DNA from 2 places in the Pseudoalteromonas sp. PSi26 genome. Region 1 is predicted to be linked to the other one. Evidence: predicted binding sites of a transcription regulator. Region 1 holds the regulator's gene; the other holds the start of a gene.

Region 1 (4,417 bases):
GATGATGGATTTTATTTTGTTTTCGGGGACGTCGGTCTTGCTTTTAATAGCTAAAACAACGGCGACTTTTTGTTGGTTACCAAAAGGCACCAACACACGCATACCCGGTTTAAGTGGTGATGCCATGCCATCGAGTTGCTTATCTACTTTATAATCAAAGGTGCGCGGTAAGGGGACTTTTATAGCGACTTCAGCAAAACACATAGCAACTCAACTCATAAAATTAATGATGTAATGTACTAAAAATAACGTTAAAAACCTACTAGCAAATATTGCTTGCTTAAGTGTCTGCCTACTTTTTTAGCAAAACAGTTAATAATAGCTTGTGTGTTTGATGGTAGTTGGATAAAATCTGCGACCAACAAATTTGTTTTAACGACGTATGGTGCCAGACTTCGGGTTTGGAGAGCGATGCGGCCTTAACTAGAGGTTTCTATGAAAGAAGGTATTCACCCTAAGTACGAAGTAATTTCTGCAACTTGTTCATGCGGCAATAAATTCGAAACAAGCTCTACTCTATGTAAAGACATTCACCTTGACGTATGTTCAGCGTGTCACCCTTTTTACACTGGTAAGCAAAAAGTTTTAGACACTGGCGGACGTGTTGATCGTTTCAACAAGCGTTTCGGTGCACTTGGTAGCAAGAAGTAATTTTTGCTGTCTTGTTAAATTAAGCACCTTAGGGTGCTTTTTTTATGCTTTAAATTTAGTTGTACCAATTTAATAGTAATAACGTTTCGATTTAAAAATTAAGTGTTACACGAACGGCGTCAATATTTTTTAATATAGGACAACTAAATAACAAAATTTTAGCTTATTACTCGATTTTCATATTCCCCTGCTATGCATAACTATTTCCTGTTCTTATTCTGAATATGCATAAACCTTTACAGACAAACCGCAAATTATTCTCTATATTTTTAATTAGTTCATTTTTTAACTAAGTGGTTAAATGCAGCTAACGTGAAGTTATATGTTTTTAAAGTATGTGAATAAGTCTATTTTTGCTTATTTTTATAGGACTTTATTAAGATATTTTATAAAAAATAATGAAAGAACAAATGTGCCTTTAGAATTCGTTATTGGATGAATTTTTATTTATAAAGTGTCGATATAATTTACAAAAGTTATTGAAAAACCTCTTAAAATTAATCGAACTAGCATATAACAGGATAGACCTGATATTGCTTGGAATTTAAAAATAATAAGGGTATCGTAGCCTAAACTTCACCTCTCACTTTTACTTTAATTGCAGGATACAATCGCGTTATGTCAGACTTTCGTGAACAAGCACTACACTATCATTCGCACCCCGTTCCAGGAAAAATTAGCATTGAACTAACAAAGCCTGCTGAAACGGTAAAAGATCTCGCATTAGCATATAGTCCAGGAGTTGCAGAACCCGTGCGTGAAATCGCTGCAGACCCTGCAAACGCTTATAAATACACAGGCAAAGGGAATATGGTTGCGGTTATCACTAACGGTACTGCAATTTTAGGCTTAGGTAATTTAGGCCCACTTGCTTCAAAACCCGTAATGGAAGGTAAGGCATTACTATTTAAGCGATTTGCTGGCCTTGATTCTATTGATATTGAAGTAAAACACCGCACTACTGAAGACTTTATTAATACAGTTGCTAATATTGCTGACACGTTTGGCGGAATTAACCTTGAAGATATTAAGGCACCAGAGTGTTTTGAAATAGAAAAAGCATTGATTGAGCGCTGCAGTATTCCGATATTTCATGATGATCAGCACGGTACTGCCATTGTAACAGCTGCGGGTATGTTGAATGCACTTGAGGTGCAAGGCAAGTCTATCGAAAATGCGACTATTGTGTGTTTGGGTGCCGGTGCTGCTGCGGTTGCTTGTATGGAGCTGTTAATTAAGTGTGGTGCTTTGCGCGAGCACATTTATATGCTTGACCGTAAAGGTGTTATTCATACTCGTCGTGATGACTTAAATGAATACAAAAAACTTTTTGCTAACAATACAGACAAGCGCACGTTGCAAGATGTTATTGAAGATGCAGATGTATTTGTTGGTGTATCGGGACCTAATCTATTAGCTGCCGATGATTTAAAATTAATGGCAGAAAAACCAGTTGTGTTTGCTTGTTCAAACCCAGATCCAGAAATTGATCCTGCACTGGCTCATTCTGCTCGAAACGATCTAATTATGGCAACGGGTCGATCAGATTACCCTAACCAAGTTAATAATGTACTGTGTTTTCCGTTTATATTCCGCGGTGCTCTTGATGTACGCGCCAGTGCAATAAATGATGAAATGAAAATTGCAGCTGTAGAAGCGATTAGAAGTATTGCCAAAGAGCCTGTACCTGCTGAAGTACTGACGGCTGCGGGTGTTGATAAGCTGGAGTTTGGTGATAAGTATATTATTCCAAAACCAATGGATCCTCGTTTATTACCACGCATTGCAAAAGCGGTTGCAATAGCTGCTGTAGAGTCAGGTGTTGCACAAATTGATTTACCAGAAAACTATATGGAATAACGACTAAGTCGTAATTTAGACACAAAAAAACCTCAATTAGTTGAGGTTTTTTTGTGTCTAAATTACGTTTAGTCTTCGTTTAAAACAGGCACTTCTAGCCCCATTTCTTGCATTATTTTTTTCACTTCTTCAGGCACTTTTTCGGCGTTGTCTTTACGTAAGTCGTCGTCGTTAGGCAAAGGTTGACCGGTAAATGCATGTAAAAATGCTTCACAAAGTAATTCACTATTTGTTGCATGACGTAAGTTATTAATTTGACGACGCGTGCGTTCGTCCGTTAATACCTTTAATACATTTAGTGGGATTGAAACGGTAATTTTTTTTACTTGTTCTGATTTTTTCCCGTGTTCTGCGTATGGGTGAATATACTCACCATTCCATTTAGCCATAAGATGTATCGTCGCCTCAGATTAATAATTGCTCATATGCACTACAATGCATATGAATATGCGTGAAATTCTATCGATTTAAAAAAGATAGTCAAATACTAGTTGTTTAGCCATCTAGAGCTTTAAATGTTTTGACATCTTTAATAAGATAAATTACTCTTTTGGACGTCTAAACATCCAAATTAAATAGGTGACGAATATGAGCGAAAAAAATAAAGCAACCATTGCAGTAAGAAGTGGTGTTGAAGCAGACAAACATCATGGCGCAGTTGTCGCACCTATTTACTTATCAACCACCTATTCGTTTGCCGACTTTGATACAAAGCGTCAATACGATTACGGGCGAAGTGGTAACCCCAATCGTGATATTTTAGCCGAAACCTTGGCTGAGCTTGAAGGTGGCGCACACGGTATTATTACTGCCACGGGTATGTCTGCCGTTCATTTGGCTACGCAAATCCTGAATCATGACGATACGTTAGTGATCCCACATGATTGTTACGGCGGAAGCTATCGTTTATTTACTTCACTGCAAAAGCGCGGTTTGCTCAAGCTAGAAGTTTTAGATTTAACACAAGCACAAAGTATAGATAAAATTTTAGCAATTAAACCTAAGCTAATTTGGATAGAAACACCAAGTAACCCATTACTACGTTTAACTGATATTAAAGCAATAACCGATGTTGCTAAGCAGTGCGGTGCTTTAGTCGCTGCCGATAACACATTTTTATCACCAGCATTACAAAACCCTATTAAATTTGGTGTTGATATAGTTGTACATTCCACCACCAAGTACATCAATGGTCATTCAGATGTAGTAGGTGGAGCAGTGATTGCTGCTTCACAAGAGCTGGGCGATGAACTGGCATGGTGGGCAAATAATATAGGTATTACAGGTGCGCCATTTGATAGTTATTTAACATTGCGTGGGTTGCGAACACTAAATGTGCGTTTAAAGCAGCATCAAGAAAACGCATTAGCGATTGCTAAATATTTAGAAAAATCGGAATTTGTTCGCCAAGTTTATTACCCTGGTCTTGAATCACACCCACAGCATGAATTAGCCAAAGCGCAGCAACTAGGCTTTGGTGGCATGGTGAGTTTTGATATTAAAGGTGACATAAACGATGCTGCTGCGTTTTTAACCAGCTTACGTGACTTTAGCTTAGCAGAGTCTTTGGGCGGAGTAGAGAGCCTAATATGCCATCCTGCAACCATGACCCATGCTGGCATGGAGCCTAAAGCTCGTCTTGAAGCGGGAGTGGGCGATACACTTATTCGAGTTTCAGTAGGTATAGAAGATATAAACGACTTATTAGCTGATTTAGAGCGCGTGTTTCAGCTTGTAAAGCCAGGCAGTAAAGCAAATTTAAACAAAGGAGCTGGCGGTGACATTAAATTAAGTGCCGCTCATCCAGCGCTTTGGTGAACAATATGACACAAACAGTACATAAATTTGGTGGTTCAAGCCTTAGTTCGGCTCAACGGTATGAGCGGGTTGCGAGTATTATTTTAGA
Region 2 (4,417 bases), on a different contig from region 1:
CATCGCTATCGTGGCCATCAACGTCACTAATTACGTGCCAGCCGTACGCTTTAAAACGCGCTGGTGTGTCATCGCTAAACCAGCCTTCAACTTCACCATCAATAGAAATACCGTTGTCATCCCAAAAAGCAACCAGCTTGCCTAGGCCTAATGTGCCGGCAAGCGAACAGGCCTCATGCGAAATGCCTTCCATTAAACAACCATCACCCATAAATGCGTAAGTGTGGTGGTCAACAATGTCGTGACCTTCACGGTTAAATTGTGCCGCAAGCGCTTTTTCAGCAATTGCCATGCCTACCGCATTTGTGATCCCTTGGCCTAGTGGGCCCGTAGTAGTCTCGATACCTGGCGCATAACCGTATTCTGGGTGGCCTGGTGTTTTAGAGTGCATTTGACGGAAGTTTTTAATTTCGTCCAGTGGTAAGTCATAACCACTTAAATGTAGTAGAGAATAAATTAGCATTGAACCGTGGCCGTTTGACAGTATAAATCGATCTCGGTCTGCCCAATCTGGATTTGATGGATTATGTTTTAGATAATCGCGCCATAATACTTCTGCGATATCAGCCATGCCCATAGGGGCTCCAGGGTGACCAGATTTGGCCTTTTGTACTGCGTCCATTGACAAGACGCGAATAGCATTTGCAAGTTCTTTGCGAGATGGCATGAATTCTCCTACCTTATATATATATTTGCGCGGGTATTTATGTGTTCGTTTATGTACTCAAATTATATGGGCACTGTTATAGCAACCATTCTTACTTATTGTGGGGGCTGTGTGCAATTAAAAACCCTATAAAAATGAGGTATTATGAATATTTTTTAAGACCATTATGTCATAACTAATTTAATTTAGACGTCTAGGCGTAAAAACACTATGCAAGGTGTTTCGTTTTAGATAAAATACGCCCCTTAATTTTTTAGCGCTAATACCGACGTTTGTGAAGCGCAATATTTGTGAGCATAATTACAATGGCAAAACATTTATTTACTTCTGAATCTGTTTCTGAAGGTCATCCGGATAAAATCGCCGACCAAATCTCTGATGCGGTTCTTGATGCTATCCTAGAGCAAGACTCTCATGCCCGCGTTGCGTGCGAAACATACGTGAAAACAGGTATGGTTATGGTTGGTGGTGAAATCACGACTAGCGCATGGGTTGATATAGAAGAGATTACGCGTAAAACAGTACGTGAAATTGGCTACACTCACTCAGATATGGGTTTTGATGCTGACTCGTGTGCAATTTTGAACACCATTGGTAAACAGTCTCCAGACATTAACCAAGGTGTTGACCGTACTAGCCCAGAAGAACAAGGCGCTGGTGACCAAGGTTTAATGTTTGGTTACGCATGTAACGAAACTGAAGTGTTAATGCCTGCACCTATCACGTATTCTCACCGTTTAGTTCAACGTCAAGCGCAAGTGCGTAAAAGCGGCGAGCTTAACTGGTTACGTCCAGATGCAAAATCTCAAGTTACTTTTGCATATGAAAACGGTAAACCAGTAGGTATTGATGCAGTTGTTCTGTCAACTCAGCACAGCGAAGACATCTCTCAAAACGATTTAGTTGAAGCGGTGATGGAAACCATCATCAAGCCAGTACTTCCTGCTGAACTAATCACAAGCGCAACTAAGTTTTTTATTAACCCAACAGGCCGATTTGTAATTGGTGGTCCAATGGGTGACTGTGGTTTAACAGGCCGTAAAATCATTGTTGATACCTACGGTGGTATGGCACGTCACGGTGGTGGTGCTTTCTCTGGTAAAGATCCATCAAAAGTTGACCGCTCAGCCGCATACGCTGCACGTTACGTGGCTAAAAACGTAGTGGCTGCTGGCCTTGCTGATAAGTGTGAATTACAAGTATCTTACGCAATTGGTGTTGCAGAGCCTACTTCAATCAGTGTTGAAACGTTTGGAACTGGTAAGTTAGAAGAAGCACGTTTAATCGAATTAATTCGTGAACATTTTGACCTACGCCCTTACGGCTTAATTCAAATGCTTGATTTAGAGCGCCCTATCTACCTTCCTACTGCAGCTTACGGCCACTTTGGCCGTGATGAATTCCCATGGGAACGCACAGATAAAGCTGACGCACTTCGCGCAGCAGCCGGTCTTTAAGACTAAAGCAAAAAAACGGCCCTTTTAAGGGCCTTTTTTATAGCTAGCAATTATGTAACGCATGGCTAATTCATAGTTTAAAAAATAACTATTAATTGGTCCTCGAACTTTTTTATACTTTAGGTATATACTCATTTAATTATAAAGCTTTAGGGATATTTAAATGACCGATAACTTTCGTGTTATGTTTGCTGGACTCGCTGATAACGTTGACACAAAAACAGCGTGTACAACACTGGCGGCAAAACTAAAGATCTCAGAAGAAAAAGTAGCCTTATTTTTTAAAGGTAAGCCTTTATTTGCGCCTAGCGATAAAAACAAAGCGTTAAAACAAGCTAAGCTACTTGTTGGAATGGGTATTAAAAGTAAACTTCAAGCTGTATCGACAAATACTGAAAAAACCACTCAAACGGTAAATGATAGCCAGCGAGATGAGCGTATTTTTGACGCATTAGACTACATAACCAGCAGCTTAATCAGGCTAGAAGAAAAACTCGAAGACCTCGAGCAGCGCCTACCTGAAAACCAAACAAAAAACCCTGAAGTAGATGAAGACGAATGGCAAGACGAAGAGCTATTGCTTGAAGAAGACCTAATAACTCAGCCTAAAAAACGCAGTAATGCACTGCTTTATTCGTTAATTGCTACGGTTGTTACGTTGCTTATCATACTTGCGGTGTACTTGGCATTTCCTGATCTGGTTTCTTTTTAACTAAGTGGTAAGTTTACAAAATGAGCGATTCACGCGCCCAAATAAGAAAGTCCATTCGCGAATTACGTAATAATCTGTCTAGTGAACAGCAAAATTTAGCATCTCAATCATTAAGTATGAATTTTATTCAATACTTAAAATCAAAAAAAACAGCTGAAAGTCAGCATGTCGCCATTTATTTAAGCAATGATGGAGAGCTTGATACCTCTTTGTTAATTAAGGAATTATGGAACTTAAATCACATTGTTCACCTACCAGTAATACACCCATTTAATGGCGCCACTTTGCTGTTTCAGCGCTATGAGAAAAACTCACCCATGAGGGCAAATCGCTATGGTATCTTTGAACCTAAGCTAAATTGCAGTCAAATATGCCCTTTACCCGAGCTGGACTACTTACTTATGCCGTTAGTTGCATTCGATAACCAAGGTAATCGCTTAGGAATGGGAGGTGGGTTTTACGATAGAACGTTGGCTCGTTTACACGATGAAAACTGGCAAAAACCGCAACTTATAGGCCTTGCACATGAGTGCCAAAAAGTTGATGTATTACCAGTAGAATCTTGGGACGTACCACTTAAAACTATAATAACACCGAGCAAAAATTACTGCTGGTGATGTGATTATTCACATGCTTACAGCACACGTTTGACATACAAGAGCACAAAATAATGACACAAGATGAATTAAAAAAAGCAGCCGCATGGGCTGCACTCGAGTTTGTAAAAGAAAACACAATAGTAGGTGTAGGCACAGGCTCAACCGTTAATCACTTTATTGATGCCCTTGGCACAGTTAAAGACACTTTAGTAGGTGCAGTATCAAGCTCTGAAGCTTCTACAGCACGTTTAAAAGAGCTTGGTATTGAAGTGTTTGAGCTAAACGATATCGATGCACTCGATGTTTACATCGACGGCGCGGATGAAATTAACGCTCAAAACGAAATGATTAAAGGCGGTGGTGCTGCACTTACCCGTGAAAAAATAGTGGCTGCAGTTGCTAAGCAGTTTGTGTGTATTGTTGATGACACCAAACTAGTAGACACATTGGGGGAATTTCCGCTTCCAGTTGAAGTTATTCCAATGGCGCGCAGCTACGTAGCACGTGAGTTATTGAAATTAGGCGGCGATCCAGTCTATCGCCAAGGTGTAGTTACCGATAACGGTAACGTTATTTTAGACGTATATAATTTAAATATTACCAATGCTAAACAACTTGAAACAGATATAAATCAAATTGTTGGCGTAGTTACCAATGGCCTATTTGCGATGCGTGGTGCTGATAAAGTAATTATCGGCACTAAAAATGGGCCTCAAATTAAATAGGATGAGGTTATGAGTAAGGTATCGTTAGCAAAAGACAAAATTAAAATTCTCTTGCTTGAAGGTGTGCACCAAAGCGCAGTTGAAACGCTAAAACGAAATGGTTACAGCAATATAGACTACGTTAAAACATCGCTGCCTGAAGACGAGCTAAAAGAGCGTATAAAAGACGCGCACTTTGTAGGTCTGCGTTCTCGTACTCATATTAACGAAGCTGTTTTAGATGCTGCAGAAAAGCTGATTGCCATTGGTTGCTTTTG

What was found. Region 1 encodes MetJ, which represses methionine synthesis genes. Its sites were predicted from a motif close to TAGACGTCTAGACGTCTA; they were not measured.
Region 2: the regulator MetJ is predicted to act here: its motif matches at 854-871, upstream of metK (methionine adenosyltransferase).

The regions. Positions count from the first base shown of each region.
Region 1 is NZ_JBHNYT010000009.1:61,700-66,116, forward strand. It holds gene priA (primosomal protein N') at 1-204, opposite strand, end outside; gene rpmE (50S ribosomal protein L31) at 436-651, shown strand; gene ACFI34_RS11535 (malic enzyme-like NAD(P)-binding protein) at 1,270-2,511, shown strand; gene metJ (met regulon transcriptional regulator MetJ) at 2,580-2,900, opposite strand; gene metB (cystathionine gamma-synthase) at 3,100-4,329, shown strand; gene metL (bifunctional aspartate kinase/homoserine dehydrogenase II) at 4,335-4,417, shown strand, end outside.
Region 2 is NZ_JBHNYT010000002.1:140,344-144,760, reverse strand. It holds gene tkt (transketolase) at 1-667, opposite strand, end outside; gene metK (methionine adenosyltransferase) at 973-2,124, shown strand; gene ACFI34_RS02685 (hypothetical protein) at 2,288-2,836, shown strand; gene ACFI34_RS02680 (5-formyltetrahydrofolate cyclo-ligase) at 2,857-3,453, shown strand; gene rpiA (ribose-5-phosphate isomerase RpiA) at 3,507-4,160, shown strand; gene serA (phosphoglycerate dehydrogenase) at 4,170-4,417, shown strand, end outside.